3 regions of the Peribacillus sp. S4 genome follow, and region 3 is predicted to be linked to each of the others. Evidence: riboswitches for the same ligand, from Rfam matches in the RefSeq annotation. Region 3 holds a riboswitch; each other region holds the start of a gene.
The links. Region 3 has a riboswitch for cyclic di-AMP ahead of ACJ9PY_RS23210 (TrkH family potassium uptake protein). Riboswitches for the same ligand answer to the same signal wherever they lie in the genome.
Positions count from the first base shown of each region.

Region 1: it holds a riboswitch for cyclic di-AMP, as region 3 does, so the genes downstream of both, ACJ9PY_RS04610 (APC family permease) here and ACJ9PY_RS23210 (TrkH family potassium uptake protein) in region 3, are expected to answer to the same signal.
Region 2: it holds a riboswitch for cyclic di-AMP, as region 3 does, so the genes downstream of both, ACJ9PY_RS01410 (cation:dicarboxylate symporter family transporter) here and ACJ9PY_RS23210 (TrkH family potassium uptake protein) in region 3, are expected to answer to the same signal.

Region 1 covers NZ_CP175708.1:955,196-959,486, forward strand. Annotated here, with positions in the region: gene ACJ9PY_RS04595 (DUF6044 family protein) at 1-427, shown strand, start outside; gene ACJ9PY_RS04600 (glycosyltransferase family 2 protein) at 443-1,465, shown strand; gene ACJ9PY_RS04605 (GtrA family protein) at 1,425-1,880, shown strand; cyclic di-AMP (ydaO/yuaA leader) riboswitch at 2,232-2,378, shown strand; gene ACJ9PY_RS04610 (APC family permease) at 2,517-4,291, shown strand, end outside.
Region 2 covers NZ_CP175708.1:268,106-272,396, forward strand. Annotated here, with positions in the region: gene ACJ9PY_RS01400 (hypothetical protein) at 69-731, shown strand; gene ACJ9PY_RS01405 (efflux RND transporter periplasmic adaptor subunit) at 746-2,005, shown strand; cyclic di-AMP (ydaO/yuaA leader) riboswitch at 2,205-2,352, shown strand; gene ACJ9PY_RS01410 (cation:dicarboxylate symporter family transporter) at 2,524-3,783, shown strand.
Region 3 covers NZ_CP175708.1:4,858,913-4,863,203, forward strand. Annotated here, with positions in the region: gene ACJ9PY_RS23195 (ABC transporter ATP-binding protein) at 1-183, opposite strand, end outside; gene ACJ9PY_RS23200 (TetR/AcrR family transcriptional regulator) at 302-901, shown strand; gene ACJ9PY_RS23205 (hypothetical protein) at 1,306-1,497, opposite strand; cyclic di-AMP (ydaO/yuaA leader) riboswitch at 1,827-1,969, shown strand; gene ACJ9PY_RS23210 (TrkH family potassium uptake protein) at 2,123-3,454, shown strand; gene ACJ9PY_RS23215 (potassium channel family protein) at 3,478-4,134, shown strand; gene ACJ9PY_RS23220 (STAS domain-containing protein) at 4,255-4,291, opposite strand, start outside.

The DNA of each region.
Region 1 (4,291 bases), 1.7 Mb from region 3:
TGACCGTCCACAAGAAGAATATCGTGTTGCCAGCATTGGGCTGCATCCCGCAATCGCTCAATATAATGGATTTTACACGCTCGATAGCTATAACAATTTTTATCCGCTTTCTTACAAACATCAATTTCGTCAAATAATTGAAAACGAATTGGCTAAGAATAAAAACATCAGAATCTATTTTGATGAATGGGGAGGACGTTGTTACCTATTTACCGATGAGCTTGGGAAGCATTATATGTTCAAGAAAGGCTCGAAGAAAGAGCTGAAAAATTTGGACCTCAACATGGATGCGTTTAAAGGATTAGGCGGAACGTATATATTTTCTGCCATCCCAATCAACAACGCGAAGGAAAACGGATTGGTGCTGGATAGGGTTTTCACTAAAAAAGGAAGCGTATGGAAAATTCATTTATACAGAGTCATGTGAAAAGGGGGGAATAGAATGAATTCACCGATTGTAACGATTGTTGTACCTTGTTATAACGAAGAAGGCGTTTTGCAGGAAACCATTTCCCAGCTTTGTGGATTGATGAGGGGGTTGGTCGATGAAAACGTTGTTTCCGGTCAAAGTAAAATTTTGTTTGTCGATGATGGGAGCAAGGATCAAACTTGGAAGATCATTTACAAAGAAACGATTAATAATGAATATGTTCGCGGGCTAAAGCTTTCCCGGAATGCTGGACATCAAAATGCACTTCTGGCTGGGTTGTTTACAGCCAAGGAAGCCTCAGATTGTGTGATTTCCATTGATGCAGATTTACAGGATGATATTCAAGTCATCCCGGAATTCATTCGTAAATTCAATGAAGGATGTGAAATCGTATATGGTGTCCGCCAGAAAAGGGACCTTGATTCATTCTTTAAACGAACATCTGCAACAGGTTTTTATAAATTGATGAACAAGATGGGGGTTAACCTTGTCTATAATCATGCCGATTTCCGGCTAATGAGCAAGAGGGCGATCATGGAGTTGGAACGCTTTGATGAAACGAATCTTTTTTTACGGGGGATTGTACCGCTCATTGGGTTTAAGACGGACTCTGTTTATTATGACCGTAAAGAAAGATTGGCCGGGGAAACGAAATATCCATTTAAGAAGATGGTTGCTTTTGCACTTGATGGCATTACTTCCTTTTCAGTTACACCGATCCGGCTTGTATTATGGCTAGGATGTCTTTCCTTTTTCATTAGCTTACTCTTTGGGTCTTACTTTTTATGGTTGAAATTTTATGGGCAGACCGAAACTGGCTGGACCTCATTGATCACCTCCATATGGTTGATCGGTGGACTACAGTTGATTGCTGTCGGGTTGATTGGGGAGTATATCGGAAAAATCTATAATGAATCCAAACGCCGGCCTAAATATATTGTTGATCTTGATCTATTTAATCCGCTCGATTTAAAAAAACGGGAGCAACTAGACAATGAACGGAACAGTATTGAAAAACTATCTAAAACAAACTAACTCCTTTATCCGCTTTTTATTGGTTGGAATAGTCAATACAGCGGTTGGACTTTCCATCATGCTTTTTCTCATGAATGCTCTTGAATTATCTTACTGGATCTCCACCTTTATCGGCAATGGTACGGGAGCTGTAACGAGTTTTCTTTTGAACAGGACTTTTACCTTTAAAAGCGATATAGAATGGCGGCGAGGAGTTGCCCGTTTCTTTTGCGTCATCCTGATTTGTTATTCCGCCGCTTATTCTATAGGCCAAGCCATTGCAGAATCACTGGAAGGAACCGTTCATTTATCCATACAACAAAATTTGGCTGTTCTGATAGGAACAATCTTTTATACAGTGCTTAACTATCTTGGCCAGAAATACTTTGTCTTTAAAAAAAGCAATTTGAGGCCAATTCAAGAAGGAAGGAACTAATTGGCGTAGATCAGTGGAATAATGCCCCCGAATGGACGGGAATTAAAAATGGAATCGGAAAGCGAAATTCTGATTTTATGACTATCCAAGCTGGGGCAGATCTGTTTTACTTAATCCACCACGTTACTTCATTTTTCCTTTTGGGGAATCTATCTTTTGTTCATTGTCTTCTTGAATATCTTCCTTTCAGACGTTTACTTTCCTTCTTTCCTACCATCGAATCATGTGTTTGCATGACTTTTGTTATATAAGTCAAGAATAAAACCTCGCTTATAAATAATAATTCTATTTCTGTGCAAAATTTTCATTTACTTTTCCATTTCACGGGAGTATGATAATCAACAGTTTCATATTTCTAAATCGCTTAAACCTTATGGTGCGGGGGACCCGTTATTGGGATTGTCTTTAACAATCCAAGGGGTGAATCCTTTATAAGGTAGGGCTACTCTTAGGTCCGAATCCGACAGCTAACCTCGTAAGCGTTATATGAGAAGGAAGGTGGAGCTTGTTAGACAAAAAAAATTGATGTCTACAGGTCTATTTAGCTATGACTTGTAGGCATTTTTCTATTTAGTCTCGTTTTTTTTAGACAGCTGGGAAATATAAACTTATAAATTACATGGTGGTGAATTCTTGATGTTATCTTCTATAAAGAGGTTCTTGATTGGGAGACCTTTAAAATCAAATGCACTTGGTGAACAAAAGCTTAACAAAACAAAGGCGTTGGCGATATTATCTTCAGATGCATTGTCTTCGGTTGCATATGGGCCGGAGCAAATATTGATTGTCCTGATCACGGTCGGTGCTGCGGCATTCTGGTATTCAATCCCTATCGCGATTGGAGTATTGATCCTGTTAACCGCTTTGATTTTGTCCTACAGACAAATCATTTTCGCTTATCCACATGGCGGGGGAGCCTATGTGGTTTCAAAAAACAATTTAGGTGTCAATCCAGGGTTGATAGCTGGAGGATCCTTATTGGTCGATTATATATTAACTGTCGCGGTAAGTGTTTCCGCTGGTACGGATGCCATCACGTCCGCTTTTCCCGGCCTGCATGATTATAATGTCCTCATAGCCATTATTTTCGTCATCCTACTTACTATCTTGAACCTTAGGGGGGTTACGGAATCGGCATCTGTCTTGGCCTATCCGGTGTACCTATTCGTTTTAGCCTTGTTCATCTTGATTGGGGTTGGAATTTACAAAATTCTGACGGGAGGAGTCTCACCGGAATTGCATGCATCAATCGGGACTCCGGTAGCAGGCATCAGTTTATTTATACTGCTAAGAGCATTTGCATCAGGAAGCTCCGCATTGACAGGAGTCGAAGCGATTTCAAATGCAATCCCGAACTTTAAAGATCCAGCACCGAATAATGCTGCGAAAACATTAATAGCGATGGGTTCCTTACTAGCTGTTTTGTTTTCGGGAATCGTATACTTAGCCTATTATTTAAGCATTGTTCCTAGCGCAGAGGTAACGGTCGTCTCCCAGATTGCTGAAGAGATCTTTGGACGGAATTTCATGTATTTCTTCATTCAAGGTACAACTGCATTGATCTTGATACTTGCGGCAAATACTGGATATTCGGCTTTCCCTTTGCTTGCGGTAAATCTGGCGAAGGATAAATTCATACCAAGGGCGTTTACGATCAGAGGGGACCGTTTAGGGTATTCCAATGGAATTATCATACTTGGACTTGCATCCATCATCTTGATAGTCGCAGTTGAAGGACATACGGAAAATCTCATTCCGCTTTATGCGGTTGGTGTATTCATCCCATTTACGTTATCCCAGACCGGGATGATTGTTAAATGGATTCGCGAAAAGCCAAAAGGCTGGATGATGAAATTAACCATTAATTCAATTGGTGCCATAATTAGCTTTATCGTCACGATGATATTCTTTTTAACCAAATTTATTCAGGTTTGGCCTGTTTTGATTTTTTTACCTATCATCATTTTAATTTTTCATCGAATTAGAAAGCATTATGAAGCAGTTGGAGACCAACTAAGGATTACAACTTGTGAGCCGATCTTGCCAATTGAAGGAAATATCATTATCGTACCTGTGGCCGGTATAACTCATGTGGTTGAGAACTCTTTAAATTATGCAAAATCTCTATCTGCACATCAGGTCATTGCCGTTTATGTCGCTTTTGAAAGAGAAGATGAAAAGAAATTCGAAGAAAAATGGAAAAAATGGCAGCCGGATGTAAGGCTCGTTACACTGAATTCGTATTACAGAAGTATCATTCAGCCACTAACTAAATTTGTGGACACAGTAGAACATAAGGCTAGTGAATCCAACTATAAAGTTACGGTAATAATCCCCCAATTCATTCCGAAGAAGGGCTGGCACAATATTCTTCATAACCAATCAAGTTTACTGATTAAGGCCTACTTGCT
Region 2 (4,291 bases), 990 kb from region 3:
TTCTGCAATTGTTTCCAAAATAGGATAAAATGTATGATGATATATCATTTTTTGCAGGAGGACCAATTATGGTGTACCAGGTCAGATTGTTAAAGGGCATTTTACAGCCTTATCGGAGTCGTTATCAGCTGCAAAATGCAGAGGCAGTCACAAAGCTTGGATTGAAATTAATATTTATATATTTTCTTAGTCTTATAGTATTCGCCGTTGGGGGATATTTTGGCATTGGTTCAGAATCATTCTCCAAAGAAATCACGAAGATGAGCGCCAATGAATTCGAAGCAGCAAAGTTGCTGATTTTGAGCGGCAATATAATAACAGGAATAATCCACCCTTCCATATACATATTTTTAGCAGCTCTATTCTTTTGGATCGTTACTGATATCCCCTATATAAAATTAGTTATCGTTCAAATGATTCTTTTTGGCCTGCAATTAGTGGAAAAAACATTATTGATTCCCTTATTCGTTTTAATGGATATAGGCAGCGATGCCAATCCTTTTTCATTGGGGATCATCAGTCAGTATTTTCTCAGAAGTGATTATTTCATTCACTTTTTCAGTGAAATTACCATTTTTCAATTTCTCATTATTGCTCTGCAATATTTTTATTTGAAGGAATTTACAGAACGTAATAATTATTTGGTCCTTTTAATGATTGTTCTATTCTATTTGGCCACATGGTTTGTTAAAGCCTTTTTAGGATACATCCAAGTAGGCGTATTTGTATAAAGCGGGTGAAATGAATGAGCGGTAACTGGAAAATAGCGGCGGTCTCCATTGCGTCGATAGTGTTAATAACCGTTAACTTATACCTTATTGAAAAAAAAGAAAGCAAAGTGGAACGGACGGTTTTCGTTGAAAACTGGACTAAGGTAAAAAAAGATACAATTACGGATACTATTCAAACAAATGGGGTAATTAAACCAGTAGAAGAGTATGATATCTATTTTGATGCCAAGAAAAATGATTTTAAGAAATTCCTTGTAAAAGAAGGCGATTCGGTTACGGCTGGCTCCTCGTTGTTTGAGTATACGGCGACCGAACTTGATGCGCTTAAAGCGAGTTTGGAAGCGGAGAAAACGGCAGCTGAGGGGGAAAGGGCAGGGATTGAGGAATACATAGGGAAGTTGAGGTCTTATCAGGGGAACTTGACCAGTGAACCTGAAGCGGCAATTGATGAATCGGTGGAGAAAAACTTGAATATTGATATAACGACAAGCTCTTCAGATCTTATTAAAAGTAACATTGAGCAAGAAATGTACAAGCAGGAACTAGAAAAAAACAGGTTGGATGAAAAAGTGAAAATGCTTGACGCTAAATTAAGTTCGATTGAGGAGCAGTCCAGTGCAATTGTGACGACGAGCGAGGCTGATGGTGTCGTTAAAAATATCAATAAAAACCTTGATAATCCCATTATATCCATCGTTTCTACAAATATGGCAATTGAAGGGTATTTCTCCGGAGAGGAAATGAAAAAGGCTGAAGTGGGCATGACTATAAAAGCAAGTTCCTCTGATTCAAAAAAGGCATTGAAAGGGACGATAGGCCGTATCCATTCCTATCCCGCAGAAGAGCCATCATTAAAAAAAGATAACAGATTTCCATTTCAGGCTTTAATCGAACCGGAAGGCGAAGAAACGGAACCTTTGTTGGTGGGATCGAAAGTGAATCTTACTGTAATAACCAATGAGAAAGCCGGTGTACCCTCTATACCGATAGAGGCGGTACAATACCAAAAGCATCCATATATTTACAAGTTGACGAATAAAGGCCATGTGGATAAACATTACATTACAAAAGGTCTTAAGGCTGAAGGGAAGCAGGAAATCATAAAGGGACCATCTGTAGGTGACGTCATCCTCCTGAAGCCGAATGTGGCAGTGAAGAACCATTCTTATTTTATTACCCCGATTCAATTTGAAAAAGTGAAAGCTAGAACTTATAAAAAATTCACCTCTAGGGAAAAAGTAAGATACCTGTTACTTGGCATTCTGGAAAAATAACCGCTTTTTTCACAAGAGAGGTGATGACAAATTATTTATTAATTATATCAATATAACTTAAGTGATTAAAAATCGGGAAGCGTAATTATAGATAGAGTAGCTATTAATACAGAATATTCAGACATATTTAAAGACCTTTTTCTAGAACGGATGCGAATAAATATTTACAGATTATCATTTTTAGTATAATATTTTATTATAAGTTAACTCGCTTAATCTTATTCCAAGAACGGGGGACCCATTTATGTGGATTTTATCCGCTAGGGGTGAATTCAGAAATGAAAGGGCTTTTTGTGTTTCCAATCCTAACCCGACAGCTAACCTCGTCAGCGTCTTCAAGGGAACATGTGTGAATATTCACGCCTATAAGAAATCGACACATGAAGTGTCTTTTTTTTCGGCGTAAAGACAGAGTTTTTCAAAAAAGAAAAATTACTTTCTTTTATTAGTATCTTGTTTCCCTTACCGAGACAAAAATGTTTTTGCATCAAAGACTTTATGGAAGGTGAGGAAAGTAAATGAAGAAATTCAAACTAAGTTTAGCTAGCCAAATTTTCATTGGTTTAATTCTAGGGATTATCGTTGGTGCCATTTTTTATGGTAATGAGACGGCCCAAAACTTTTTACAGCCATTCGGAGACATTTTCCTACGAATGATTAAAATGATTGTAGTGCCGATCATCGTTTCAAGCCTTATCGTTGCAGTTGCTGGTGTAGGTGATTTGAAAGCGGTAGGTAAACTAGGTGCTAAATCATTATCATACTTTGTTGTCGTAACTATGATAGCGATTGCTGTTGGTTTAATTTCAGCGAATATCATCCAGCCTGGTGCTGGTGTGAATATGGATAAGCTGGAACAAACTGATATTTCTACGTATGTTGATACAGCAGAAACTAAGCAGCATGAATCGTTCGTGGATACACTCGTTCACATTGTACCATCCAATCCAGTCCAAGCTATGGTACAAGGCGATATGCTAGCGATCATTTTCTTCTCCGTGTTGTTTGGGCTTAGTATTGCAGCCATCGGTGAAAAGGGTAAACCAGTATTCCGCTTCTTCCAAGGTACAGCTGAAGGAATGTTCTACCTAACTAACATGGTCATGAAATTCGCTCCTATCGGTGTATTTGCACTAATCGGTGTGACGATCTCCAAGTTCGGTTTGGAATCTTTAATTCCGCTAGGAAAGTTAGCGCTTTCTGTATACGGAACAATGATTTTCTTTGTAATAGTCATTCTTGGTCTTATTGCGAAATTTGTCGGATTCAATATCTTTACGCTGATTAAACTTCTAAAAGAAGAATTGATTCTTGCTTTCTCTACTGCAAGTTCAGAAGCGGTTCTTCCGAAACTCATGGAAAAAATGGAGAAAGCGGGATGTCCAAAACATATTGCTACATTTGTTATTCCGACTGGATACTCCTTTAACCTTGATGGTTCTACATTATACCAAGCGTTAGCAGCTATCTTCATCGCTCAAATGTACGGAATCGATTTAAGCGCGTATGAGCAAATTACGCTGATGCTAGTGTTAATGATCACGTCCAAGGGGATTGCGGGTGTACCAGGTGTATCTTTCGTAGTGCTTTTAGCGACATTGGGAACTGTCGGTATTCCTATTGAAGGTCTAGCATTTATTGCCGGTATCGACCGTATTCTTGATATGGGACGTACAGTGGTAAACGTTATCGGTAATTCACTTGCGGCAATCGTCATCTCTAAATGGGAAGGTCAATTCAACCCTCCTTCCAAAAAAGAGTTAGAGCAAGTTTCTTAATATAAAAAATCCAGAGTGAAATGTCACTCTGGATTTTTTTATTTATTTTTTGAATGAGATAGCGCTTTCTTATTTCTCGATGACTGTAAACTCCGCTTCCTTAGAGATACTCAAGCACTTCAAGTTGAATTGTTTTATGGAGGAAACTACCTTCTTGACGCGTCTTCCCGGATGTCAAAATGCCCCCAAATTCATAAAGCCTTTCATCTTGTTTACCCTAAAACCAAATCATTTCCTCTCGGCCCAGAAGGTCATGTGTTGTGAAATGAAACTACCTTCCGGCTTTAAAATACGTTAATTTGTTTCAAAGCTAATGTCGGTCATTTTGAGTTGGGGAAGCATCAGCAAAAAGGGAAGCGGCCCTATGAAATGAGTGAATGAGTGATAAAACCATATATGATCCATTCTTCGAATCCTATATTTTTTCCTATTGGTTAATATGGATTTTGATTCATGTTATTTACCTGATGCAGATGATGATGATTAATATTGGGGTTATATAACTTAC
Region 3 (4,291 bases):
GACTTTACCCGCATCGGGTTTAATTAATCCGACAATCATTTTAATCAAGGTCGTCTTTCCGCATCCGGATGGACCTAGCAAACCAAAAATTCCGCTTTTTTCAATATTCAGGCTCATTGGCTGAATGACCTTCTTCTGCTGAAAACCCTTAGCAATTCCATCAATGGAAATCGCATTTTTCATTGCACACACATCCTCCCTCTTTAATTGACACGGTGTTGAGTGTATCATCATTCTAAGGTAGCATTCGGTCTAATACAATCAACACATTTGGAAAAATGTTCAGTGAAGGAGACATTCCATGGCATCGATTCATGAGGATATGGTACAAAAGACGAAAAAGCAGATACAACATCATTTTATAGCACTTATTGAAGCAGAGGGGTTCTCACATGTATCCGTGAAGAAAATCGCAGAGCGTGCCAATATTAATCGGGGCACATTCTATTTGCACTACACAGATAAATATGAATTGATGGATCACTTACAGCAGGAATTGTTACATGAACTTCAAACCCGCATTACTGCCATTTTGCCTAAAGAGGCTTTTTTGGCTCTTAATCAACAGCAACTTTATCCGCCTTTCATAGCGATTTTTCAATTCATCAGTGAACATGCTCACGCATTAAGGGCCATTCTTGGTGATCAGGGAGACCCTTCTTTTGCGAAAAAAATAAAACGGGTTTTCGGTGAAGTACTGTTGGAACGTTTGATCAGCCTGCATCCTGCAGCTAAAGATGAAGCATTCCGCATGTATATGCACGCCTTCCTGACATCGGCGATTTTAGGGGTGATTACTGAGTGGCTGGAGAACTGTGAGGAACAAACGGCGGAAGAAATGGCAAAAATCCATTTTAAAATCTTGAACTTCATCAGCCAATTGCGCACATTCATCCAATGAACGATTTTAGTTGGAGATACCTATTCCGCACAAAAGAATGGAAGGGTATTTCCAGGATACCAATGCATTTCTTAATGTCATCGCTTCTCCCCCTTTGACCATACATAAAAAACCTCGTCCCCAAGGAACGAGACCAATTTGCGATGCCCCCCATACATACCCAACAATCCTCGGCTGCTCTCGGAAAGTGGTCATTTCATTTTACTTTTCTCTTCTCTACGTCCACATTAGTAATTACTAAATTTTAACATTGATGGTTCAATACTGTAAATAACGCAAAAAAACTCATTAAATATAATGAGTTTAAAAGCAAAACAAGATATGGATTTTTCGCTCACCGTTCCTGGATAGAACACAGGGATTATAATAATTGAATACCGCTATGAATGTTGGAATCAGTTGATTTACCTTGGGGAAAACAGTTTTAAAAACGGATTCTTTTTCTTATCTGTTATCCTTAATTCATTCATGATGATTTGATCCTCATGATCGGCTATCCATTTCCTTAGTGCATCTTTATCCTGGCACTGTGTTAAATATGTTTGGCCACCCTTGCCTGTAGCATTAATAACATATCTATTGAACGTCTTCTCCATAATTGCCCGCCTTTTTAATAAAATGTATTGAATTTAACTAATAATGTACTGCTTTTCCCTTTATCTTTTACAAAAGAAACATAATATATCTATTACAAATTTTGATTGGCAATAGCATGTTCTGCTTGAAATTATTGAATAAAGTACATCGATGCCGGTTATCATAATTGGATTAATCGAACCTATCATAATGTGCTAACTAATATTTGTCAATACGTTTTTTTAATGTAAATAAAACGTAAATTTTCAGTTTTATTAAAGAAATATTTTTTTACGATTTAGGGGTTTACAACTGCTAAATGATGGGAGTAGAATACGTTTATCAATTTAATGCATTTCGGCCAAAACTCATGGTAAATGAGTACGGAGGACCCAATCATTTGGGGTTAATTCTGCCTTGCAGAAGGGATGAGATCAGCTCTTTCGCCATCCTACCCGTCAGCTAACTTCGTCGGCTAAAGCGAAGGAGGTCTTAAGACCGCCTATTTCGGAAGCTTTTTTTTGCTCGCTATTAGTGGCAATACAGCTATTCGATGATTTCGCAGGTCTTTTTATTATGCCTTTAAAAAGATTCGAAAAGCAGATTGTTGATTAAAAGTCATACAGTAGGGATGATCATTTGAGAATGACAAAAAATTTATTGGATCCGCCAAAAATACTTGTACTCGGCTTTGCCATCCTGATACTTATCGGGGCCTATTTATTGACCCTGCCGGTTTCCACCGAAAATGGCCATGGCCTTTCTTTTCTGGATGCTTTATTCACCTCGACTTCCGCTACATGTGTAACAGGGCTGGTCGTAGTGGATACGGGATCGACTTTCACCACTTTTGGTGAGTTGGTTATCTTAACACTGATTCAGATAGGCGGCTTAGGATTCATGTCATTTGCGACGTTTTTCTTTTTCCTTCTAGGCAAAAAGATTTCCTTAAAAGGCAGGTTACTCTTGCAGGAGTCCTTAAATAATCTATCCATGGCGGGTGTAGTCAGATTAGTGAAACGGCTGTTAATTTTCACGTCCATCATTGAAGGTGTGGGTGCCCTTATCTTATCGATTCGCTTTTCTTTTGACATGCCAACCGGCAAAGCGATCTATTACGGGGTTTTTCATTCCGTCTCGAATTTCAATAATGCCGGCTTTGATTTAATGGGGGAATTCAGGAGTTTGACCCCTTATGTATCGGATCCATTCGTAACCCTTACCGTCGCCTTCCTCATCACGTTTGGCGGGATAGGCTTTATCGTGATGAATGAACTATACGAATATCGTGACACCCATCGTTTATCCGTACATACGAAGGTGGTTCTGATGACTAGCTTGATCCTTACAATCACAGGTGCAATTTTAATCTTTTTATTCGAGTTCGGTAACGCTAAGACATTGCAGCCTTTATCTTTCATGGGTAAAATGCTGTCGTCCTTATTTCAATCGGTATCACCACGGACGGCAGGCTCCAACACGCTGAATATCCCTGATTTAACTCAGCCTACATTACTGCTCATCATTTTCTTGATGTTCGTTGGGGCATCACCCGGATCGACTGGCGGCGGGATTAAAACGACGACATTGGCGACGCTTGTAGGAACGGTTTGGTCACAGATCAAAGGTAAGGGTGATGTGGTCTTGTTCCGTCACCGCATCGTGAGTGAAACGATTTTTAAAGCATTATCCGTTACGTTCATTGGTGTATTCATGGTTTCCATCATCTCCATTCTGCTGACCATCACTGAAAGCGGAACTGATTTCTTGATGATTTTGTTCGAAGCCACTTCAGCATTCGCCACCGTGGGACTTTCAATGGGTTTGACCCCGGAATTATCACCGGTTGGCCGGATGCTCATCATTTTCACGATGTTTGCAGGCCGTGTCGGCCCTTTGACTTTGGCCTTTGCTATCGCCATGAGGCGCAAGCCAGATCCGTTCCGACGTCCAAAAGGGAAAATCATGATTGGTTAATAATGAATGAAGGAGTGTAAATGATGGGAAAACGACAATATGCCGTGATAGGTTTAGGCAGATTCGGAACCAGTGTGGCCCATAGATTATATACGGCAGGCCAAGAGGTTTTGGGTATTGATGTGAACGAGGAAAGAGTCGAGAATGCGGAACTGAACGTTACCCATGCAATCATGGCGGATACGACCGAAGAAGAGACATTGAAAGCAATCGGAATCCGTAATTTCGATTGTGTCATCGTAGCCATCGGAAATGACATGCAATCGAGCATTTTAACTACCTTGCTTTTAAAAGAGCTTGGGATCAAAAAGGTCATTGCCAAGGCACTTAATAAAAATCACGGTCAGGTGCTGACAAAAGTCGGTGCCGACTGGGTCATCTATCCTGAGAGGGATATGGGGGAACGGGTCGCGAACCAGCTCCTTTCCCCTAACATGCTGAACTATATCGAGCTTTCTAAAGAATACAATATCGAGGAAATCATCCTCCCCATGAGCATGAAGGGAAAAAGCCTCAGGGAGCTTGATTTACGGGCAAAATATAATATCAGCGTCATTGCCATCGTGAGTAATGGAGAAATTATCATAGCACCGTCACCGGATCAGGATATCCATGAAAAGGATATGCTTTTAGTGGTTGGCAATAAAGAAGATCTGGCCGTCTTTGCCAATATTGAATAAAATCCGGCAGGTTCCAGCTCTTGCTCCTTTTGAAGGCTAATACATACGAGAAGACCGCCATATGGAGGTCTTCTCGATGAAATTTATAACGAACATGCCCGAGCCCAGGGTATGTATGTATTATTTTATCGTACTGATCGCTTGGGCAAGAGTGGAC